3 regions of the Cupriavidus sp. HE11 genome follow, and region 1 is predicted to be linked to each of the others. Evidence: predicted binding sites of a transcription regulator. Region 1 holds the regulator's gene; each other region holds the start of a gene.
The links. The regulator LexA, encoded in region 1, represses DNA repair genes until DNA is damaged. The targets are predictions, from matches to a motif close to ACTGTATNNNNATACAGT.
Positions count from the first base shown of each region.

Region 1 (7,603 bases):
CGAGCGGCATGCGCTCGAGCCGCTGGCCAATCGGGCCGATGCCCATGGCCACCACTGCGAATTCCACCTGCCGGGGCGTTTCCGCCTCCATCACCTCGCCGACATGCTGCAGGATGCAGTTGACGACAGGGATGCCGGCCGGCGTATAGCGAAGCGTATCTCGCTCGGCGAGCGTGGCGGTCAGCCGGAGCTGGTTCACCGCGACACAGCAGTCCGCACTCAGGCGGCCTGGCCTTCCGTGGTCGTTTGCGCGGCCTTGCGGGCTTCTTCGCGCTGCACTTCCTTCATCATCGGCGACGGAGCGGTCTCAGCCTTCTTGGTCTGGACGATCAGGTGACGCAGCACGGCGTCATTGAACTTGAACGCGTGCTCGAGTTCAGCCAGCGTGTCCTTGCCGCATTCGATGTTCAGGCAAACGTAATGAGCCTTGGCCAGCTTCTGGATCATGTAGGCCATCTGACGGCGGCCCCAGTCTTCCACGCGGTGGATCTGGCCATTTTGCGACGTGACGAGCTGCTTGTAGCGCTCGATCATCGCCGGCACTTGTTCGCTCTGGTCCGGATGGACGATAAATACGATTTCGTAATGACGCATTGACGCTCCTTTTGGGATGAGCCACCCGGGCGTCACGTCCGGTGCGGCAAGGTTGAATAGCCCGCGAGTATAGCCCGGAACCCTGCAAATCCGCAAGGCTCGGGCGCAGGGCGGGTTCAGCAGGCCATGAACACCGACTGCAGGCGCCCGGCATCGAAGCCCAGCAATGGATCGGCCGCCAGCGCAAGCAGCAGCAGCACGCGCGCCTTGTACGGGTTGAGGTCGCCCGCCGACACGAACAAACCGGCCCGCGGCGACGGATGCGCCGGTATCGACACATGCCCCGCTCCGGTACGCGAACTGCGCACCACAGCAACGCCGGCACCGGCCGCATCGGCCAGCGCCGCCGCCAGGGTTTCGTGAATCGAACCGTTCCCCGTGGCGGCCACCACCAGCCCCTTCACACCTGCCGCCACCATCGCATCGATGGCCACCCTGCCCGGCTGGGCATGGCTGACCACGATCTCCGCCAGCGGCCAGGTCGTCGGCACCGGCAAAATCGCCATGTCGCGCCGCGCCGGCATGCGCGTGAATCGAATATAGGCGTCCTGCACGTAACCGAGCGGCCCCGTATTCGGCGAGACAAACGCGTCGACAGCCGACGTGTGCGCCTTGGTCACGTCACGAGCCGCATGGATCTGCTGGTTCAGGACCACGAGCACCCCGCCACCCCTTGCATCCGGACTGGCCGCGACGCGCACGGCATCGAGCAGGTTCAGCGGGCCATCGGCCGACAGCGAGGTCGCCGGCCGCATCGCCGCCGTGATGACCACCGGCACCGGACACGTCTGCGTCAGGTGCAGGAACATCGCCGTTTCCTCAAGCGTATCGGTGCCATGCGTGATCACAATACCGGCCACATCCGGCTGAGCCGACCAGTACGCCACGCGCCCCGCCAGTTGCTGCCAGAGACCGAACGCCATGTCCTTGCTGTCGATCTGCGCCACCTGCTCGGTCGCCACGTGCGCCACATCGGCCAGCGCGGGAACCGCCTGCACCAGCTGCGACACCGGCACGGTGGCGGCCTGGTACTGGGCACTACTGGCGGGATCGCCGGACGTCCCGGCAATGGTGCCGCCAGTGGCAAGAACAACAACGCGGGGCGGCAATGACGAGGAAGCTGGCATGAATGAAGGCTGGCTTATGGACTGGCTTTAGGGGCGCACTACCCTGGATCCGACCAACGATTGTAACTGCCGCGCCGCGCCGGCTACCCCATGACAAACCCGCGAAGCCACCGGGCCGGGTTCGGTCCATGTAGAGCCCGCTGCGCAAATTGTGCTTGCACTTCACACGATACTGTATAAAATCACAGCATACTGTTTAAACATACAGTGCTTCGGCACGAGAGACCGGCGAACCATGGCGACCCTGACACCCCGGCAGCAGCAGATTTTCGATCTGATCCGCGACACGATCCGCAACACGGGCTTTCCGCCCACACGCGCCGAGATCGCCGCCGAGTTCGGTTTTTCCTCGCCCAATTCGGCCGAGGAACACCTGCGGGCGCTGGCGCGCAAGGGAGTGATCGAACTGACGCCCGGCGCATCGCGCGGCATCCGACTCAAGGTGGCACGCAGCGATTCGGAGCGTTCCGACCAGTTCACGCTGCCGATGGCTGGCGTGCTGCAACTGACACTACCGCTGGTCGGTCGCGTCGCTGCAGGCAGCCCGATCCTTGCCGCGGAGCATATCGATCGCCAATACCAAGTGGACGCCTCCGTGTTCGACGAGCGCCCTGACTACCTGCTGCGAGTACGCGGTCTGAGCATGCGCGACGCCGGCATCCTGGACGGCGACCTGCTGGCCGTCAAGAAGGCCAGCGAGGCCGCCAACGGCAAGATCGTCGTGGCCCGCCTTGGCGAAGATGTCACCGTCAAGCGCCTGAAGAAACGCGGCGACACGATCGAACTGATCGCCGAAAACCCCGATTTCCAGAATATTGTGCTCCATTCGGGCCGCGATGAATTCTCCCTGGAAGGTATCGCTGTCGGCCTGATCCGATCATCAGGCTTCTAGCGTGACCGGAGGCGCCTGACAGCGTCTCCGACTCCCGAGACTTAGGCAGCACGGCCGTCTGCCCTGGTCACCCGCTTTGCTTTGCCCACGCCGCCCCGTCCTTGCTGGACGACGGGCGCGGACCACTGCTGTCGCAAATAACGAGGTGTTGCCATGCTGCAATCGAATCCCACCGCTTCCCGCCGCCCGGTCAAGCCGGTCCCGTTCCGGCAAATCAAGGGCGTCCGCGTCTACCAGGGCGCGCAACGCCGCACGATGGTCGGCAACATGGCCGCCATCTGCCGCATGCTGGAACTCGCCGAACCGAGCACGAAGCTGCTCGACTGACGTCTTTTCGCCCGCGCCGTGCCACGCGGGCAAACGGCCCGCCTCTTCAGAGGTCAGACGCCCCGCTTTGTAAGAAGTGGAGTTGCGAGCCCACAACGTGTAATTAAGGCTTCATTTAAAACTGACAGAAGCCTGATTAAACTCACTGACGCGCACTGCATCACTGGCGTATTCGCGTCATGCGCATGACCGGACCTTGTCGACCCCGCCAAGGGCCGGTTTTTTTTGGCCGATCGCTTAGGGGGTCTGCCCGAAGAAGGCCCACCCGATCCTCAGTCTGCCAAGGGCGCGCCGAACCAGTCGGCATCGAGATCAGCCTCGAAGGCCACCGTCCAACCCGAGCCGTCGGGCACCTTGTATTTCTGAAAGTGCCCACCCACGACCCGCTCGACGGCAACGGTCTGACGGCCGCCGTCAACACCATCCACGACAAATTCAAAGTCGTCCGGCACAAACCCGTGCTTTGCACACGCGGCCGCAACCGCGTCCTGCTCTTGCTGAGGAAGATCGAAGAAGCGCTGGACCATGATCGCCTCCACTGGCATCTGGTTCTGGTATCCAGTACAGCATAGGAAATCAACAGGCGCCGGAAGCCCAACGATATACGCGCCGCGAAGCCTTGCCCAGAGCCGGTTTCCGGGCGATTCGCGGGAATACTCGAAGCCCTAAAACACCGAAAATTCCCGTGTTTTTCTCAGGGTATTCCCACGGAATTGAGGGGGCTTCGTCGCCTCCCCGGGCGCCGCGGACTCGAACCCCAGCGATCTGGCTCAACCATGCGGTTTTCTGAGAAATACTGGCAAAAAAGCTGGCAAATCGACCGGCGCCCCCCCCCGCGTAGTATCCAGCCAGCCTCAGTAAGCGCGGTTGGTCCGGCGCGCATTGTTTAGGACACGCTTCAGATGGGCTGCGATCGGGCGTTCCGCAAAGATGTGCACCGCATAGGACGCAGCGATCATCAACACGACAAGAGCCCAGAACATAATCGGGCTTTGAATGGGGGCGGCATTGAGCAGCATGTACCCGATGAACTGATGCAGAAGGTAAAGCGGGTAGCTGATGGCGCCGAGGGTAGTAGTCCGCCATGCCTTGAAAGGCCCGGTGCGCTTTGTGGCAATCAGCAGCATCGTAATGAAGAACAGGGCAACGATCAGGCCGACCACCGTCCCACTGATGGGCGTTTTATAGTACGCAGCAATGCCTGATGCCCTGCTAATGGCATGCACTGTCGCCAAACCCCACGCACTGACTATCAGTGCACCGCGGGAAATGGATAGACCTCTCGACCACGTGAGGAACAATGCTCCACCGCCGATGAAGTATGGCGCGTAGTCAGCGAGCAGCCATGGCTTGAACGCATCCAGCCCAAACACATCGACGAAGGCAGTTGCGCAGGCCCATCCCCACAGCAGCACTTCCTCTCTCTTTGTCGCGCCGAGTGCCATCGCGATTGCCACCAGCGCGTAAAACTTGATCTCGATCGCAAGCGACCAGTACGCCCCATCGATGGGCGCCACGCCTGGCCCCGAACCGAGCGACAGCATATTTGCGATGTACTGCCCAAACGTGACGGGATAGCGCGCTCCGCCGATTACTAGCGCAGTGATAAATGTGATGGTGCAGCACACCCAGAACGCTGGGAATAGCCTGGTCACACGCGAAACAACGAAGTGCCTCAGCGACCCGCTGGCCGCCGTCATGAGGATGACGAAGCCGCTGATCATAAAAAACAGATCGACGCCTAGATAGCCATACTTCGCTGCGGGGATTAACGCGGGGTAACTGAACGTAGAAAGGTCGTCGGCCGCACTGCCCCGGAACGCATAATGAAAAGCGACCACCAGCAACGCGGCGAAGAATCGCAAAAAATCGATTTCATTTACTCGTGGTGCAGACGCTTTCATTCCGTTTTTGCCGCTGGTGCCTTGATCAGGGCGCTATGTTACCCGAAGCGGCCTGATATACCTCGACCGCTCCAAACAGATGAGGATGCGCTGCTCCGGGCCGGCGGTAAGGGCCACGCGACGCCCTGGGAAGCGCCGAAGAATTAGCCTGCCTTTGTCTGCGATATACTGTATATATATACAGTATATCGCAGACACGCCCCGCCTTTCTCCGAAGCCTCGCCCGTCAGTTCCACCCGGCGGCCAGCCGGTCAACCCTGTCAGGCCGGACTACGACCGTTACTACGCTCTGGACGAAGCCGGCCGGTCCGCTGCTTCGACTACGCCGAACATTCCATGTGACAGTCCGGCGAGGGCAAGGCGTGGCAGATCAAAGACATGCTGCCAGCTTACGCGGTCGACGTCTGGACCTACTTCTTGGGCTGGGCCAGCCTGAAAGACGACAAGCCGCCCACAACCACGGCGACACCATGTTGCCGAAAGCTGCAAAGTTCACCAGCAACAGGATCAGCGCCCCGCCCGTCCGGTTAGGCACCTTCTGCGTGAGTACTGCCCAGATCGAACCGGCAAAGATGATGGCGTTCGCCATCAGGTTGATCGCCTGCATCTCAGCTCCCGATGAAGCGGCGACGGACCGCGTTCATCCACTCGGGGATCTGCCGCATCCCGTTGTTGACGATCGCCAACCCGAACACCGCTGAAGCGGCCACTGCAAGCATGTGGGTATGCTGCCTGGCATCAGGCCGAAGCGTTCCACTGCCGCGCCGCCAACCAGGCAACCGACGCCCATACTCCCCAGAAAGGAGACGCCGCGCTGCCACCAGTTCCCCGGAATGAACTTCGATGCGATTGCCGCGCCCAGCGCCGCCTCACCGCCGACCTTCGCTACCACGATTGATTCTTCATTCATTGATGCCCCGGTCACCGCTGCCGCGGCATTATTGAATTCCCATCGCGCTCGTCGCACGCGCCCACCGGTCCTGTCGGTCGGCGAGTCCGTTCGTGCCCCCATTGATGCGCCGGGTCAGCGTTACAAAGTCGCCGGAATCGGCCAGCGCGTTCAAGTTGCGGCTGTACCAGAACCACGCCGTCATCGGCTCGTCTGCTATATTCGCGCCTCGTATCCATAGGCATCTAAAAGCGCACTTTAAGACGCATGAAACTCTACGAACCAATAGCGCAACCAGCATCCGGCTCAGCGCTTGCGCCAGCCGAATCCGCCTATCGCCGAGAGATAGACGGCCTACGCGCTGTTGCGGTACTGGTCGTCGTCATATTTCATGCTTTCCCGCAGCTGACGCCACGCGGTTTCGTAGGAGTCGACATATTCTTCGTCATTTCTGGATTCCTGATTTCCGGCATCCTGATCGAAGACCTTGAGAAGAACAGGTTTAGCCTACTGACTTTCTACAGCCGCCACGTAAGGCGGATTTTCCCTGCCCTCCTTGGCGTTCTGGTCTCGTGTTATGCGCTCGGCATGGTTTGCGCTTCTGTCTGGCGAGTACAAGAGTCTCGGACTGGGCATCGCTGGTGGAGGCGCTGAATCTCATAACGCCCCGCCCCCGCACAAGGAGCGCACATAGCTCCAGCCGTAGAGAATCAGCTCCAGCCTTAGAGAATCGAAGATACAAATGAAAACAGCAAGATCTGTCGCGGCCTTGGCGTTTGCACTGCTCATCTCATGCCTTGCATCAAGCCCCGCCTTTAGCTCGGGGGACCTCCGGATCCAAAGTACGTCGGTGGAGTACGCGTCCAATCCGCTTGGGATTGATATTGCCAAGCCTAGACTGAGTTGGATACTCGGGTCCGACAAAAGGAGCCAGGTTCAGAGCGCATATGAAGTCAGAGTAGCTTCGACGCCCGACAGACTCGCGACGCCTGATATTTGGGACAGCGGAAAGATCGAGTCGGACCAGTCGATCCTGGTTACATATGGCGGCCCCGCACTGTCGTCGCGTAGCCGATATTATTGGATGGTTCGTGTCTGGGATTCGCGCGGCCAGCCATCGGCATGGAGCGCCCCCAGTTGGTGGGAGATGGGACTTCTTTCCGATAGCGATTGGCGAGCACAGTGGATAGGCCACGATCAGCCGTTGCCTTTCTCCCCTGCATTCGGATCTACAGATCGCCCCGACAAACTTGCGGGGGGTGGCACGCAAGGTCAGAGTTTCGCTGCCACGGCGGTGCTCAATTCAGTTGCTTTGCTCGTTCCCACATTTCAAACAACGAACTCAAGCGCCACAATTTCGCTCTATCGGGACAAGCCAGGCGGCCAATTGATCGCCAGACAGCGCTTTGAGAACATTCGTGACGGTATTTGGCTCACGCTAAAGCCGCAACGGCCCCTACCGCCGGGAAAATATTACATCGAACAATCGGAAGTCTCAGGGCAAATCGGCTGGTACACCTCCACCGCCACTAGCTACGACTTCGGCGACGCGTATCTGAATGGGACGCCTGTCCCCGGCTTTCGCAAGCTTCAATTGAATAGCCAAAGCACAGAATCTATCGAGAACGCCGATTCGATACTGCGCAAGGAGTTTCCAGTAGCGAAGTCCATCAAATCCGCCAGACTGTATTCGACTGCACTTGGCGTCTACCAGGTTCATATCAACGGTAAGCAAGTTGGTTCGGATCTGTTTGCCCCCGGCTGGACCGACTACAGGAAACGGGTGCAGTACCAAACCTATGATGTAGCTGACCTCATCCAAACTGGAAGGAACGCTATTGCAGTCACGCTCGCACCAGGTTGGTACGCC
Region 1 covers NZ_CP184464.1:296,035-303,637, forward strand. The annotation lists gene priB (primosomal replication protein N) at 1-199, opposite strand, end outside; gene rpsF (30S ribosomal protein S6) at 220-594, opposite strand; gene ACOABP_RS01370 (asparaginase) at 711-1,721, opposite strand; gene lexA (transcriptional repressor LexA) at 1,957-2,613, shown strand; gene ACOABP_RS01380 (hypothetical protein) at 2,767-2,940, shown strand; gene ACOABP_RS01385 (hypothetical protein) at 3,213-3,467, opposite strand; gene ACOABP_RS01390 (acyltransferase family protein) at 3,795-4,844, opposite strand; gene ACOABP_RS01395 (hypothetical protein) at 5,215-5,451, opposite strand; gene ACOABP_RS01400 (acyltransferase family protein) at 6,001-6,387, shown strand; gene ACOABP_RS01405 (family 78 glycoside hydrolase catalytic domain) at 6,476-7,603, shown strand, end outside.

Region 2 (7,603 bases), 1.5 Mb from region 1:
GATGATGGCGGCGGCGCTACCCCAGAAAATGGCCTTCTTCTGCTGGGCAGGGGGCAGGTTGCGCGATGCGAGCGCGATCACCACTGCGTTATCGCCCGACAGGACGATATTGGTCAGGATGATCGACCCCAGCGCAATCCAGAACGTGCTGCTGGACAACAATTCCACGGCTAGACTCCTCGAAATTCCAAAGTTATGTTCCGTGCCCGCGGAAGCTGCCGGATTCGGCCAACTGCGGACTTTCGGATGTCTGAACTACCAGACATGAAGATTTATCGTACGAACCTTTCGATTCGGTTTCAACGGGGGTGGTTCATGTCTCGGGATATACCCTAGGACATCTGCCACGCCAGAACGACATTGCCCCCGCCACAGGGACGGGGGCAATGTATTGCGGTGCGTGCGGCGTCATCTCGACCCCGCGCCCCGCAGGTACGGCGCGCCGTGCGATGTGCCAGACAGGCCACACGGCACGGCATCGACCTGGCTGCTTACAGCATTGCCTTCAGCAGACGGCCCATTTCCGACGGGTTCTTGGTGACCTTGATACCGCAGGCTTCCATGATTTCCAGCTTGGCCTGGGCGGTGTCGGCACCACCCGAGATCAGCGCGCCGGCGTGGCCCATGCGCTTGCCCGGAGGCGCGGTCACGCCAGCGATGAAGCCAACCACCGGCTTCTTCATGTTTTCCTTGATCCAGTAAGCCGCGTTGGCTTCGTCCGGACCACCGATCTCACCGATCATGACCACGGCGTCCGTATCCGGATCGTCGTTGAACATCTTCATCACGTCGATGTGCTTCAGGCCGTTGATGGGGTCGCCACCAATGCCGACAGCCGACGACTGGCCCAGGCCCAGCGCGGTCAGCTGGCCCACGGCTTCGTACGTCAGCGTGCCCGAGCGCGACACCACGCCGATACGGCCCTTGCGGTGGATGTGACCCGGCATGATGCCGATCTTGATTTCGTCCGGCGTGATCAGGCCCGGGCAGTTCGGTCCCAGCAGCAGGGTCTTCTTGTTCTGCTTACGCATCTTGTCCTTGACTTCCATCATGTCACGGACGGGGATGCCTTCGGTAATGCAGACCACCAGGTCCAGGTCGGCGTCGACGGCTTCCCAGATGGCAGCAGCAGCGCCGGCGGGCGGCACGTAGATCACCGACACGGTGGCGCCGGTCTGTTCCTTGGCGTCCTTCACGCTGGCGTAGATAGGAATGCCTTCGAAGTCTTCGCCGGCCTTCTTCGGGTTCACGCCGGCAACGAACGCGTTCTTGCCGTTGGCATAGTCACGGCAGCCACGGGTGTGGAACTGGCCGGTCTTGCCGGTGATGCCCTGGGTGATGACCTTCGTGTCCTTGTTGATCAGAATGCTCATTTGCTAGTCCTTTTAGTCGCCCCGCCCGGCTGCGGCCGGGCGGCAACGAAAGTTGTCCTTACTTGCCAGCGACAGCGGCCACGACCTTCTGGGCGGCTTCTTCCATCGTGTCAGCCGAGATGATCGGCAGACCGGAATCGGCCAGCATCTTGCGACCCAGTTCTTCGTTGGTGCCCTTCATGCGGACGACCAGCGGCACGCCCAGCTGCACGGCCTTCGACGCGGTGATCACGCCTTCGGCGATCACGTCGCAGCGCATGATGCCGCCGAAGATGTTGACCAGGATGGCCTGCACGTTCGGGTTCTTCAGCATCAGCTTGAAGGCTTCGGTCACCTTCTCGGTGGTGGCACCGCCGCCAACGTCCAGGAAGTTGGCCGGCTCGCCGCCGAACAGCTTGATGGTGTCCATGGTGGCCATGGCCAGGCCGGCGCCGTTCACCAGGCAGCCGATGTTGCCGTCCAGCGAGATGTAGGCCAGGTCGAACTTCGAGGCTTCGATTTCGTTGGCGTCTTCTTCGTCCAGATCACGGTACGCAACGATTTCCGGGTGACGGAACAGTGCGTTCGAGTCGAAGTTGAACTTGGCGTCCAGGGCGATGACCTTGCCGTCGCCGGTCAGGATCAGCGGGTTGATTTCGGCCAGCGAAGCGTCGGTTTCCCAGAACGCCTTGTACAGGCCTTGCAGTGCCTGGCGAGCCTGGGCGATGCTGGCGTCGGGCACGCCGATCTTGCGGGCGATGTCGTCGGCGTCAGCGTCCTTCAGGCCTTCGGCCGGATCAACGATCAGCGTGTGGATCTTTTCCGGGGTGTGGGCAGCGACTTCCTCGATGTCCATGCCGCCTTCGCTCGATGCCATCAGGGCCACCTTCTGCGACACGCGGTCCACCACCAGCGAAACGTACAGTTCCTTCTTGATGTCGGCGCCTTCTTCGATCAGCAGGCGGTTGACCTTCTTGCCTTCCGGGCCGGTCTGGTGCGTCACCAGCGTCATGCCGAGAATGTTGCTGGCGTAGGTCTTCACCTCGTCGATGCTCTTGGCCACCTTCACGCCGCCGCCCTTGCCGCGGCCGCCTGCGTGGATCTGTGCCTTGACAACCCACACCGGGCCGCCGAGCTGTTCAGCCGCCTTCAGGGCCTCTTCGACCGAGAAAGCCGGGATGCCGCGCGGAACCGGCACATTGTATTTGCGCAGGATTTCCTTGCCTTGATACTCATGGATATTCATGCGTGTTTCCTTTCGGGTAGGCGTAAAGGGATTGGAAAAATAGTTGGAGACGAAGGGCTTGCGCCTGTTTCCTAGAGCCGACCGTGACGGTCAGCCCGACGTACCGTTGGGCCGGTGGGCCAGGGTGTCTTCGCCACCTGATGCGGGGGCATCGGCGCGTGACGCGGTCTGGGGGGACGACGCCGCAGCGCCGGCTTTCGGTTTCGGCTGGTGACCATACCAGCGCGGGTAAAACTGGCGAACCACCTCGCCCTCGAAATGGAGCGCGTGGCATCCATGGAGTTGCATCGGTGGTTCGGGATTGGGATCGTCGGCGCCGTCGCGAATCTTGAACACGTCGCCCGCGAAGGCCTGGATGGCTGCGGTCGGCAGCACGCCGGCCAGTTCGGTGAGATGGGTGCAGCCGGCCACATGGCCCAGCCGGTCGCGCACGGCCTTGCGGAACCCCTTCATCAGGTTCAGGCCGATCAGCTTGCGGTAAGCCGGGCCGATCGTGTCGCAATGCGTCGGATAAGGCACCCAGTCAGAGCATGCCTCGGCGTCCACGATATTCAGGCGCAGATCGATCGTCACGCGCAGCCACAGATCGTGCAGCGGCTGGCCTTCGGGACGGATGCGGTTGGCGGCCAATTCGATATCGCGCGGCTTCGTATCGGTCAGCCGGGCCTCGATGTCCCACAGGCCGTCATCCCGCAAATACGCTTCGGCCGTGATGGCACGGCGATGACGCAAGGCACGGTTGACGGGTGGGGAAAGCGGCATGACAGCGGGGCTGAAGCGGCAGGCTGAACGTGGCGGAATTCGGGGGCGGTACTTACGCGGGGTTCGCTACGGCGAACTTCGCGGCTTGCTTCCGTCCGGGCAGCCCGGCGCACGCCGGACGGCCGCCTGGGCCGGGGAACTCGTGGAGTTTAACATGCCGCGCTGCTTTGACCGGGAACATCCTGCGCGACAGTCTGTCCGGCCCGGATTGTTGCAATGACAAAGACGTCAAACCCGCTCCACATCAGGGTTTCCGGCCTGCGGCGCGAAGTGGCGCTGCGTTGCATCAGTGGTACGACAACTGGCTTGACGTCCGCACGAATACCCCTTATGCGTACGCAGGTATGCAGATGGCCACCCGGTGTTGCTACTCGCCGTCGTACTCGTCTTCGGCGCCCCGGATGATCTTGCCGATCACCGCACGCGAGAACCCGCGAGCCATCATGAACCGGATCTGCTTGGCCTTCGCCTCAGGTGAATCGGGCGGCACACCGAAGCGCTTGCGCCAGACTTCGGCGGCCCGCTCCAGTTCGGTATCGCGCAACCGGTCCTGGAGGTCGCGCAGTTGATCGTTGCCCAGCTGGTGCGTCTTGGCCTCCTGCATCACCCGCGCCGCGCCATATCGGCTGGCGCGCCGGTTGACCAGGCTGTCGACGAAGCGATCATTCGACAGCCAGTTTTCACGCTCCAGCGCGTCGAGCAAGGCTTCCACTTCCTCCGCCGATTCGGCATGGGGCGCCAGCTTGCGCGCCAGCTCGGCACGGCTGTGCTCGCGGCGCGACAGATAGCCAACGGCGCGGGCCTTGAGGGAAAGCGGAGGACGGGTTCCGGCCATCAGGAATCAGGGAAGCGTTTCGGGAAAAGGAAGGGGCAGAAAACAAAAAAGCCGCCGCACTGTCATGCGACGGCTTTCGTTGCCGGCAGGCGTCAACCTCAGCCTTCGAGTTCGGCCGGCGCGCCCAGCGTGGTGTTCGTCGGGGCCACACCCAGTGCCGCACGCACCTTGTTTTCGATCTCGGCGGCGATGTCCGGATTCTCGCGCAGGTATTCACGCGCGTTGTCCTTGCCCTGACCGATCTTGTCGCCGTTGTAGCTGTACCACGCACCCGACTTCTCGACGATCTTGGCATCCACGCCCAGGTCGATGATCTCGCCCTGACGCGAAATACCCTGGCCGTAGAGGATGTCGAAGAACGCCTCGCGGAACGGCGGCGAGACCTTGTTCTTGACCACCTTGACCTTGGTCTCGTTGCCCACCACTTCGTCGCCCTTCTTGATCGAGCCGATACGGCGAATGTCCAGGCGTACCGAGGCGTAGAACTTCAGCGCGTTACCGCCGGTCGTGGTTTCAGGCGAACCAAACATCACACCGATCTTCATGCGGATCTGGTTGATGAAGATGACCAGGCAGTTGGTGCGCTTGATGGTGCCGGTCAGCTTGCGCAGCGCCTGGCTCATCAGGCGGGCCTGCAGACCCGGCAGCGAATCACCCATCTCGCCTTCGATTTCGGCCTTCGGCACCAGCGCTGCCACCGAGTCGATCACGATCAGGTCGATCGAGCCCGAGCGCACCAGCGCGTCGGTGATTTCCAGTGCCTGCTCTCCGGTGTCCGGCTGGGAGATCAGCAGGTTGCCCACATCCACGCCGAGCTTGCCGGCGTACTGCACGTCCAGCGCGTGTTCCGCGTCGATGAACGCGCAGGTGCCGCCCAGCTTCTGCATTTCGGCAACAACCTGCAGCGTCAGCGTGGTCTTGCCCGACGATTCCGGGCCGTAGATCTCGACCACGCGGCCGCGCGGCAGGCCGCCGACGCCCAGCGCGATGTCCAGGCCCAGCGATCCGGTGGACACCACCTGGATATCCTGTTCGACGTCGCCATCGCCCAGGCGCATGATCGAGCCCTTGCCGAACTGCTTCTCGATCTGGGAGAGCGCGGCGGCAAGCGCCTTCTGCTTCTCAGCGCTTACGCCGGCGCCGGCCTTCTTGTCGTCCATGGTCGTCCTTCAGTCAATGGGTGGTCAATTGGTGTATAAATAGGCCGCATGCGGCGTGGCGCCTGCTTTTCAAGCCTTTTCCGATCAATTTCGGAGGCTTTCCGAAGCCTTTCGGCGCCGTGACTCGCCAGTCCCGGCCCTGCGCCGGTCCCTTCCGGGACCACTCTCGCGGAATGTCGGGTACTGTATAAAAAAACAGTATGCTTGGCAAGCCCCACCGGCACCGCAAACCGGAGGCCGGCGATGCCGGCCCGAAAAAGGTGTCAAGGGTGGAGACAAACCATGCGGATTCTGATCGCCGAAGATGACGACGTGCTGGCGGACGGCCTGACACGGTCGTTGCGCCAATCCGGCTATGCCGTCGACCACGTCGCCAATGGCGTGGAAGCCGACTCGGCCCTTTCCACGCAGAATTTCGACCTGCTGATCCTGGACCTTGGCCTGCCCCGCATGCCAGGCCTGGAGGTGCTCAAGCGGCTGCGCGCGCGCGGCGCGATGCTGCCGGTGATGATCCTGACCGCGGCCGACGGCGTGGACGAACGCGTCAAGGGGCTCGACCTGGGCGCCGACGACTACATGGCAAAGCCGTTCGCGCTGTCCGAACTGGAGGCGCGCGTGCGCGCGCTGGTGCGGCGCGGCGCCGGCGGCGGGGCCACGCTGATGCGCCACGGCCCGCTGGCCTTCGACCAGGTCGGCCGCATCGCCTTCCTCAACGACCAGATGCTGGACCTGTCGGCGCGCGAGATCGGCCTGCTGGAAATCCTGCTCACGCGCAGCGGCCGGCTGGTGTCGAAGGAACAACTCGTCGACCACCTGTGCGAATGGGGCGAGGAAGTCAGCAACAACGCCATCGAAGTCTACGTGCATCGCCTGCGCAAGAAGATCGAGGTGGGTGGCATCCGCATTGCCACCGTGCGCGGCCTGGGCTACTGCCTGGAGAAATTCCAGCCGGCCATGGCCACCCACGGCTGACGCGAACCGCCCATGAGCCTGCTGCGCCTGCCCTGGCGACGCCATCCCGCCGCAGGCACCGCCCCCCTGCCTGAACCCGCGCGCCCCACGCTGGCCGATGCCGCCGCCGAGGACTCGGCGCTGGCCGACGCCCTGCCTCACCTGGAAGAATCGTCGGCCCATCCCGCGCCGCGCTCGCTGTTCGGCGAAATCCTGGACTGGATGCTGGCGCCGCTGCTGCTGCTCTGGCCGATGAGCATCGCGGTCACGTACCTGGTCGCAAAGTCGATTGCCAACGGGCCGTTCGATCGTGCGCTGGAGGCCAGCGCCATCGTGCTGTCGCAGCAGGTGCGCGAAGTGAACGGGCGCGTGACGCTGCAGTTGCCGCTGTCGGCCCGCGAGATCCTGCGCGCCGACGAGACCGACAACATCTATTACCAGGTGGTGGGCAAGCGCGGCGAGTACGTGGCTGGCGACCACGACCTGCCGCTGCCGCCCGAAGAGGAACAGGGCCATGCCGGGCTGGTGTCGATGCGTGACGACCGCGTGGCCGGTAACGATGTGCGCGTGGCTTATACCTATGTCGACCTGAAAAATGTCGGCGGCAACCAGCCGGTGCTGGTGCAGGTGGCCGAGACGCTGGACAAGCGCGCCCGGCTGGCCAACGAGATCATCAAGGGCGTGATCCTGCCGCAGTTCGTGATCCTGCCGCTGGCCGTGGTGCTGGTGTGGTTCGGGCTCACGCGCGGGCTGGCCCCGCTGACGGCCATCCAGCAGCGCATCCGCTCGCGCAATCCTGGCGATACCAGCCCCATCGACGAGCGCGCCGCGCCGCAGGAAATCACGCCGCTGGTGGCATCGTTCAACGACCTGCTGGCCCAGCTGGACCAGTCCGTGCAGACACAGAAGCGTTTCATTGCCGATGCCGCGCACCAGATGAAGACACCGCTGGCGGGGCTGCGCATGCAGGCCGAACTGGCGCAGCGCGAGCAGTCGCCCGAGGAACTGCGCCGGTCGCTGGCGCAGATTGCCGGCAGCTCCGAGCGCACGGCACACCTGGTAACGCAGCTGCTGTCGCTGGCGCGCATGGAAAACCTGGCCGGCGCCGGCGGCATGGCGCCGCTGGATCTTGCCGCACTGGCGCGCGATGTGGTCAAGGACTGGCTGCCGCAGGCATGGGCGCGCAACATCGACCTGGGGCTGGAAGCCGACGACCATCCCGTGATGATCACCGGCAACCGGCTGATGCTGACCGAAATGCTCAACAACCTCGTGGACAACGCCATCCGCTACACAC
Region 2 covers NZ_CP184464.1:2,492,975-2,500,577, reverse strand. The annotation lists gene ACOABP_RS11615 (TerC family protein) at 1-168, opposite strand, end outside; gene sucD (succinate--CoA ligase subunit alpha) at 492-1,373, opposite strand; gene sucC (ADP-forming succinate--CoA ligase subunit beta) at 1,432-2,598, opposite strand; gene ACOABP_RS11600 (DUF2889 domain-containing protein) at 2,689-3,360, opposite strand; gene recX (recombination regulator RecX) at 3,728-4,195, opposite strand; gene recA (recombinase RecA) at 4,294-5,355, opposite strand; gene ACOABP_RS11585 (response regulator transcription factor) at 5,638-6,327, shown strand; gene ACOABP_RS11580 (sensor histidine kinase N-terminal domain-containing protein) at 6,340-7,603, shown strand, end outside.
Region 2: recA (recombinase RecA) is a predicted target of LexA. The motif match lies at 5,538-5,555, and genes of this name have one in related genera.

Region 3 (7,603 bases), 1.6 Mb from region 1:
GCAGCGCGATGGCGGGCAGGGCGAAGCCGATCCAGCTTGCCAGCGGCCAGCCGGCGCGCGCATAGGCCCAGGCACCCACCGACGAGCCGATGGCGCCGCCCACGAAGAAGATGGCCATGTAGAGACCATTCAGGCGGCTGCGATGTTCGTCGGACAGCGAGAAGATGGCGCGCTGGCCGATCACCAGGTTGGTCGACACAGCGAAGTCGAGCAGCACGGCGGCCACCGTCAGCGACAGCAACGACAGCAGCGAGCCCTCGGTGCCCACCCGGCTCAGCAGGAACGATGCCGCGCCCAGCGCAAGCGCCAGCGCGGTCATTTGCCGGCTGTGGCCACGGTCGGCGTAGCGGCCCGCCATGGGCGCGGCAATCGCCCCGGCCACACCCACCAGCGCGAAGATGGCGATGCCGGTTTGCGACATGTGGAAGGCTGGCCCGGCCAGGTACAGCGGCGTGGTGGTCCAGAACAGGCTGAACACGCCGAACATGGCGGCCTGGTAGGCGGCGCGGCGGCGCAGCACCGGCTGGGTACGCAGCAGATGGCGCATCGAGCCAAGCATCTGGATGTAGTTGACGCCTGGCGCAGGCTGGCGCTGCGGCAGCTTGCGCGCCAGCACGATGCCAAGCAGCACCATCGCCACGGCCGACGCGGCAAAGATCGCGTGCCAGCCGAACAGGTCCGACACCAGGCTCGATACCGGACGCGCAAGCATGATGCCCATCAGCAGTCCGCTGGTGACATTGCCGACCGCTCTGCCGCGCGCATGTTCGGGCGCCAGATGCGCCGCAAACGGCACCAGCACCTGCACCGCCACCGAGCACAGCCCGATCGCGCAACCTGCCACCAGGAACACGCCGGCATGCGTAGCCAGCGCCGCCGCCAGCAGGGCCATCGCGCAGCCGCCCACCAGCGTCAGCACAAGCTTGCGGTTCTCGACGATATCGCCCAGCGGCACCAGCAGCAGCAGGCCGACACAGTAGCCGATCTGGATCAGCGTGACGATCAGGCCGGCGATTTCCGGCGACAGCTGCAGCGCGCGTGCAATCGGCCCGACCAGCGGCTGCGCGTAGTACAGGTTGGCAACGATCATGCCGCAGGCCACGGCCAGCAAGGGCGTGATCCAGGCGGCAGGGGCAGCGGTAGGTTGGGCGGTGACGGCGGATGTGCTCATGGGGCGCGCTTGGGGCGGAGGTGGAGCAGGGCGCTCTCGGTCTACGCCCGTCGAAGCCGCCGATTCTACCGGGAGATAGATAGGGCCGTATGACGTGGGGGCTTTTGGCGGGCTCAGCCCTCCGCCTCGTCGTCGAAGCGGAATTCTTCCTGCACCGGGGCCGGATCGTCGCCCTGCTCGGCGGCCGGCAGCAGGGCGCTGACGCGCACGCCCAGCAGCCGGATGCGCCGCTCCAGCGGAATGCGCTTCAGGCACTCGGTGGCACCGCGCCGGATCATCGCGCCATCGGCAGTGTGGGCTGTCATCGTCAGGTCGCGCGTGACGGTATGGAAATCGTCAAAGCGCAGTTTGATGCCCACAGTGCGCCCCACGTATCCCTTGCGCCGCAGGTCGTCGGCCACCCGCATGCACAGCCTGGTGAACTGTTCCGACAGCATGGGGCGGTCGGTACGGGGATGCAGGTCACGTTCGAACGTGGTTTCGCGGCTCATCGACTTGGGCTCGGAACTGACCACCACCTGGCGATCGTCGCGGCCATGGGCCACTTCCACCAGCCAGCCTGCGTAGTTGCGGCCGAAATGGGCCTGCAGCAGCGCGAGATCGGCTTCGGCCAGGTCTCCCACCGTGTCGATGCCGATGGCCTGCAGCTTCTCGGCCGCCTTGGGCCCGATGCCGTTGACCTTGCGCGCGGCCAGCGGCCAGACGCGCGTGGGGATATCGGCAGGCGTCAGGATGGTCAGCCCGTTGGGCTTGTCGAGCTCGGAGCCGATCTTGGCCAGCAGCTTGTTCGGTGCCACGCAGATCGAGCATGTCAAACCCGTGGCTTCGTGAACGGCGGCCTTGATACAGCCGGCTACCTCGTGCGGCTCGCCTTCTATATCACTCAGATCGATATATATCTCATCGATACCGCGATCTTCTATTTGTCCGGTGAATGTTCTGACCGCTGCCTTGAACAGTCCGGAGTAGCGACGGTAGGCGTCGAAGTCCGTGGGCAGCAGAATCGCGTCGGGTGCCAGCTTCGCCGCCTTCATCATGCCCATGGCCGAAAACACGCCCAGGGCACGGGCCTCGTAGGTGGATGTGGTGACCACACCCCGGCCCACATAGTCGCGCAGGCGCGCATAGCGGCGCGATCCGTCTGGCAGCACCTCGGGCACCGCATTACGGCCGCCGCCGATCACCACCGGCTGCCCGCGCAGGTCCGGATAGCGCAACAGTTCCACCGAAGCGTAGAACGCGTCCATATCGAGATGGGCAATGCGCCGGGAGGCGTTCGGGGGCATGGCTGAGGAAAGGGAATCAATACTGTATAAACGTACAGTATAGTGGGGCGACCTTGTTTCCGAAATAGGGGTTGGCCGCCTCAACTATTCGCATGACGGATGATTACTGCCTATTTTTATGCGGCCTCATTTTTTGTATCGATGGATCGTTTGCTGGTGAACCGGCTGACCAGCAGACCCTCGGTCGCGTAGATCGCCAGCGAGATCCAGATCAGCGCATAGCCAATCTGCTTCTGTGCCGGAAATGGCTCGTGATAGAGCCAGATGCCCAGGCCCAGCTGGATCGTCGGCCCCGCGTACTGCAACAGGCCAAGCAGCGACAGCGGAATGCGGCGGGCGCCAGCGGCAAAGAACAGCAGCGGCACCGCCGTGACCGGGCCGGCCAGCAGCAGCAGGATCTGCGTACCCGTGGCTGCGCTGCGCGTGGTGTCGTGCCCGGTCAGTACCAGGAAACCCAGGGCCGCCGCTGCCAGCGGAAACAGGATCAACGTTTCCAGCGACAGACCTTCCAGCGCGCCGAGCGCACCGGTCTTGCGCAGCAGGCCATAGCCACCAAACGACGCCGCCAGTCCCAACGCAATCCACGGCAGTTGTCCCGCCGACCATGTCAGCCAGAGCACGCCAGCGGCCGCAATGGCGATCGACAGCCACTGCACCGGACGCAGCCGCTCGTGCAGCAGCAGTACGCCCAGCAGCACGCTGAACAGCGGGTTGATGAAGTACCCAAGGCTGGCATCCACGACGCGGTCGGCCGACACCGCCCAGATATAGAGGAACCAGTTGCAGCACAGCAGGCCGGCACTGGCCGCAAAGTTCAGGATCAGGCGCGGATTGGCCGCCACTTCGCGCAGCCAGCCGAAGTGCCGGCGCCACAGCAGTATTGCGCCCAGGAATACCAGCGACCACACCATGCGGTGCAGCAGGATTTCCAGCGGCGCCACGCCGTGCAGGGACTTGATGTAGAGGGGCAGCAGGCCCCAGATGATGTACGCCAGCAGGGCGTAGAAAATGCCAAGTTGCATGGGAATATTCCGGGTAGAAGTCCGGTTGTGGGGCGGATTCTACCGGGGTGTGGACCGGTGCGTGGCGCCATGAAAAAACCCGGCCGAAGCCGGGCTTTTCGAGTAACCGGAATGGCCTAGTGGCCAGAACGGCTCCGCTTACAGCTTGCGCGCGTAGCTGAATTGCGCGAATGCCTGCTCGGCCACGTTGAACCAGGCGGCCTCGTTGTTGCGGAAGACGCGCCAGTCGTCGAAGATCTTCTTGAACGACGGATTCTTGGCGCTTTCGTCGGCGTACGCTTCCTGCGTGGCCTTGAAGCAGGCTTCCATGATCTCCTTCGAGAACGGACGCAGCTTCACGCCGTTTTCGAGCAGGCGGGCCAGCGCCTGCGGGTTCACGGTATCGTACTTGGCCATCATGTTGGTATGCGCCTCGATGGTGGCCGTCTCCAGCGCACGCTTGTAGAGCGCCGGCAGCTTGTCGTACTCGGGTTGCGATGCGTAGAACGACAGCTGCGCGCTGCCTTCCCACCAGCCCGGGTAGTAGTAGTACGGCGCCACCTTGTAGAAGCCGAGCTTCTCGTCGTCGTACGGGCCCACCCATTCGGCAGCGTCGATCGTGCCCTTTTCCAGCGCCGGGTAGATGTCACCACCGGCAATCTGCTGCGGCACCACGCCCAGGCGCGACAGCACCACGCCGGCAAAGCCGGCCACGCGGTACTTCAGGCCCTGCAGGTCGGCCACGGTCTTGATTTCCTTGCGGAACCAGCCGCCCATCTGGGCATTCGTGTTGCCGCCCATGAAGTTGACGACGTTGTATTCCTTGAAGAACTCGCGCATCAGCTTCATGCCGTTGCCCTGCATCATCCAGGCGTTCTGCTGGCGTGCGGTCAGGCCGAACGGAATCGTCGTATCGAAGCACAACGTCGGGTTCTTGCCGAAGTAGTAGTAGCCGGCCGTGTGACCGATCTGCACGGTCTGGTTCTGCACGGCGTCCAGCACCTGCAGGCCCGGCACGATTTCACCGGCGGCGAACACCTTGATGTTGAACTTGCCGTCGGTCAGTTCCTTCACGCGCTGGCTCAGCAGTTCGGCCGCACCGTAGATGGTGTCCAGCGACTTCGGGAAGCTCGACGCCAGGCGCCATTCCACCGCCGGATTGCTGCCGATGACGGCGGGCGCACCCGGTGCGCTGGCCGATGCGGCGGGGGCTGCGGGCTTGTCTTCCTTGCCACAGGCGGCAAGCGCACCCGTGGCTGCTACGGCCGAAGCCTTCAACAGGAAGGAACGACGTTCCATGGACATCTCCTCTTTTATAGATATGTATGCGTGACTGCCTTGCACCCGATAATTGTGTTACGCGGAAGACAGGTCGGTCGATTATAGCGGTGGCGTTTTAAGCACGGACGCCCTGCCGGATGGGGGTTTTCGCTAGGAATTCAGCACTTCTGCAACGGTTTTGCCATGGCGCGGGGGCATGCTTCGGAGCGGTGCATCGCATCTTCCGCAATGTGGGAATCCCGACGCATTTCCAACGCTTTGTGACGGCATCGCGGGATTTTGTAACCCGGCTTGCTGTCAAAAAGTTCGCCTGTTAAAAACTGAGCCCTCCCACCCGGAGTTCGTCCACGCCGGTCCAGTTGTGTCCATGCTGCAATCCGTACTGCCTCCCTCCCGCCCATTCGCCCGCCGCCGCCTGACCTTTGCCGTCCTGGCCGCGTGGGGGCTCAGCGCATGCGCACAAACGGGCACTTCGGTGGCACCTCCGCCGATGATTGCGGAGAGTACGACCCAGCAGGTGACGTCCGCAGTCGCCGCAGGTGCCGTGCCTGTCACGGCATCCACCGCCTCCACCGCCTCCACGGCCACCGCCGTACCTGCTGCCGTACCTGCTGCCGCGCCAGTTGCTGCCGTACCCACCGCTGCGTCTGCCGATCCGCTGGCGGACCTGATCCAGTCGGCCAATGCCGGCAGCGAAGGGTCCAGTCCCGCCGAGGCCGGCGCCACGGTAGCCCAGGCCCCGGCCAACGAGAATCCGGACTTTGTCGGGCCGCCCGATTCACTGGCGCCGCCGCCCCCTCCGCCACCGCCCGTGGTGCTGTTTCCGCATCGGCTGGGCGAATTCCCGGCGCTGCCGCAGCACGACATGCAGGCAGCGGCACGCAATCCGGAAGACGCCGACATCACGCCCGAGACGCCATCCGACGCCCCGCCAGTGCTGCGTTCGCAACTTCCGGCTGACGATCTCGCGGGCGATTCGGTCTGGCGGCTCGGCTATAGCGGCCGCGCCGCCGTGGAAGACCGCTCCGGCACGCAGCGCGCGTGTCCGGGCGGCGGTACGCCATCGGCAGGGTTCGGGCAGGGTCTGGCGTGCACCAGCTCGGGCGAGGTCAAGATCCGCGAATCCGTGGCGGATATCGGCGGTGGCGCGCAGGTCCAGCTGGTTGCCCAGGCCAAGGGCACCAATGCCACGTCGATCAATGGCAATGCCGCAGCGGTGGACCCGTACGCGCTGGTGCCAAACTTCTATACCTCGGTCAGCGGCCTGTCCGGACTGACCGTGCTCGACGGCGCCAGCGTCTGGGCGGGGCGCCGCGACAGCAATCCGTTCCTGATGTCGTCCGGACTGCTGCCGCCGAATTCGCCGTCGATGCGTTTCGGCATCGACAACGCCAAACTGGGCGAATTCGGTGTGAGTTATCAATACACCGCGCGTAACGACCTAAATGGCGCCAAGCTTCCCAGCTATCACTCGGTGCTGTCGGCACCGATCGACACAAACGACAAGGGTTCGGTCCGCGTCGGTTTCACGCGGGTAGAGCCGCTGTCGCAAATCGAGGACACCGGCAGCGCGTGGTGGGCATCGGCCATGCATGAGCAGAAGGGCGTGCTGTACGGTACCAACCGGCTTGGCTTCCAGTACGGGCAGGGTTCGCGCACGGCCATGACCGGCTATTCGGGCATGGGCAACGCACTGTCGCGGGTACGCGTTTCGGAATCGATGGAGTGGAAGGGCCGGTCTGGCCTGGCCGGTTCGGTGGAATCGAGCCTGCAGCTCGATCGTTCCGGCGTCGGCACGCTGCAATGGGCCGCCACGCGCGTGCGGCCGGCCTTTGTCGCCAACGACCAGTTCAAGCTGACCTTCGAAGTGGCGCACGACCAGATTTCATCGGGGTTTGGCGTCGGTGGCCAGCGCACCGCATTCACGGTGGCGCCCACGATGACGCTGGGCAAGGCCACCGGCAACGCCAACCTGCGTGCGTTCTATACCTATAGCCGCGCCAACGACGTGGACGGCATCACCTTCGCGGCGCCGGCCGACGCCTGGGCTACGCAGACCAGCGGCTCGATCTTCGGCGTGCAGCTCAATCGGCGCTGGTAAGCCTGGCACGGCCTTTCCATCGGCCCCGGGACACCACGCGTAGCTCGGTCGGCAACGGCGGGCAAAGCCAGTGGAATAACAGCGTCGCATTCATAGCACCAAATATCTGAGCCAGAATAAACGCTGGAATATCGATCATACGAATACCAGTGAACGTATCTGTCAGCGCGCAGGCCAACGTCAGGGCCGGGTTTGCGAAGGATGTCGACGACGTGAACCAGTAGCCCGCCGTGATGTAGCCCGCCACGACAAACGGGACCAGCCCGGGCCGCGAGCGGCCGGTGGCAATGGCAAGGCCGATCAGGCCGAACGATGCCAGGCATTCGCTCCACCACATCGGCGCCCCCGTGCGCGCCTGCGTCGACATCGACAGCGCTGGCAGGCCGAACATCGCATGCGCGGCCATCACGCCCAGCACGGCACCTGTCAGCTGCACCAGCACATAGCCGGCCGCTTCGCGCGGCGACAGCCGGCCCTGGATCAGGCTCGACAGGCTGACCACCGGATTGAAGTGTCCGCCCGACACCGGCCCCAGTGATACCAGCAGCGCCACCAGCCCGGCCCCGGTAGCCAGGGCGTTGCAAAGCAGGGCCAGGGCGGTATCGCCTGCAGCCAGCCGTTCCGCGCGGATGCCGGAGCCAACGACGATAGCCACCAGCAGGGCCGTACCCAGTGCTTCGGCCACCAGGCGGCGCGCGATGTCGGGGGTGGAATGGGGGGCGGACGGGGAGGAAGAGGGCGCTGCAGCGGACATGCGAAAAAT
Region 3 covers NZ_CP184464.1:1,875,563-1,883,165, reverse strand. The annotation lists gene ACOABP_RS08760 (MFS transporter) at 1-1,171, opposite strand, end outside; gene dinB (DNA polymerase IV) at 1,285-2,457, opposite strand; gene rarD (EamA family transporter RarD) at 2,574-3,479, opposite strand; gene ACOABP_RS08745 (TRAP transporter substrate-binding protein) at 3,618-4,757, opposite strand; gene ACOABP_RS08740 (carbohydrate porin) at 5,107-6,840, shown strand; gene ACOABP_RS08735 (aquaporin) at 6,824-7,594, opposite strand.
Region 3: dinB (DNA polymerase IV) is a predicted target of LexA. The motif match lies at 2,479-2,496, and genes of this name have one in related genera.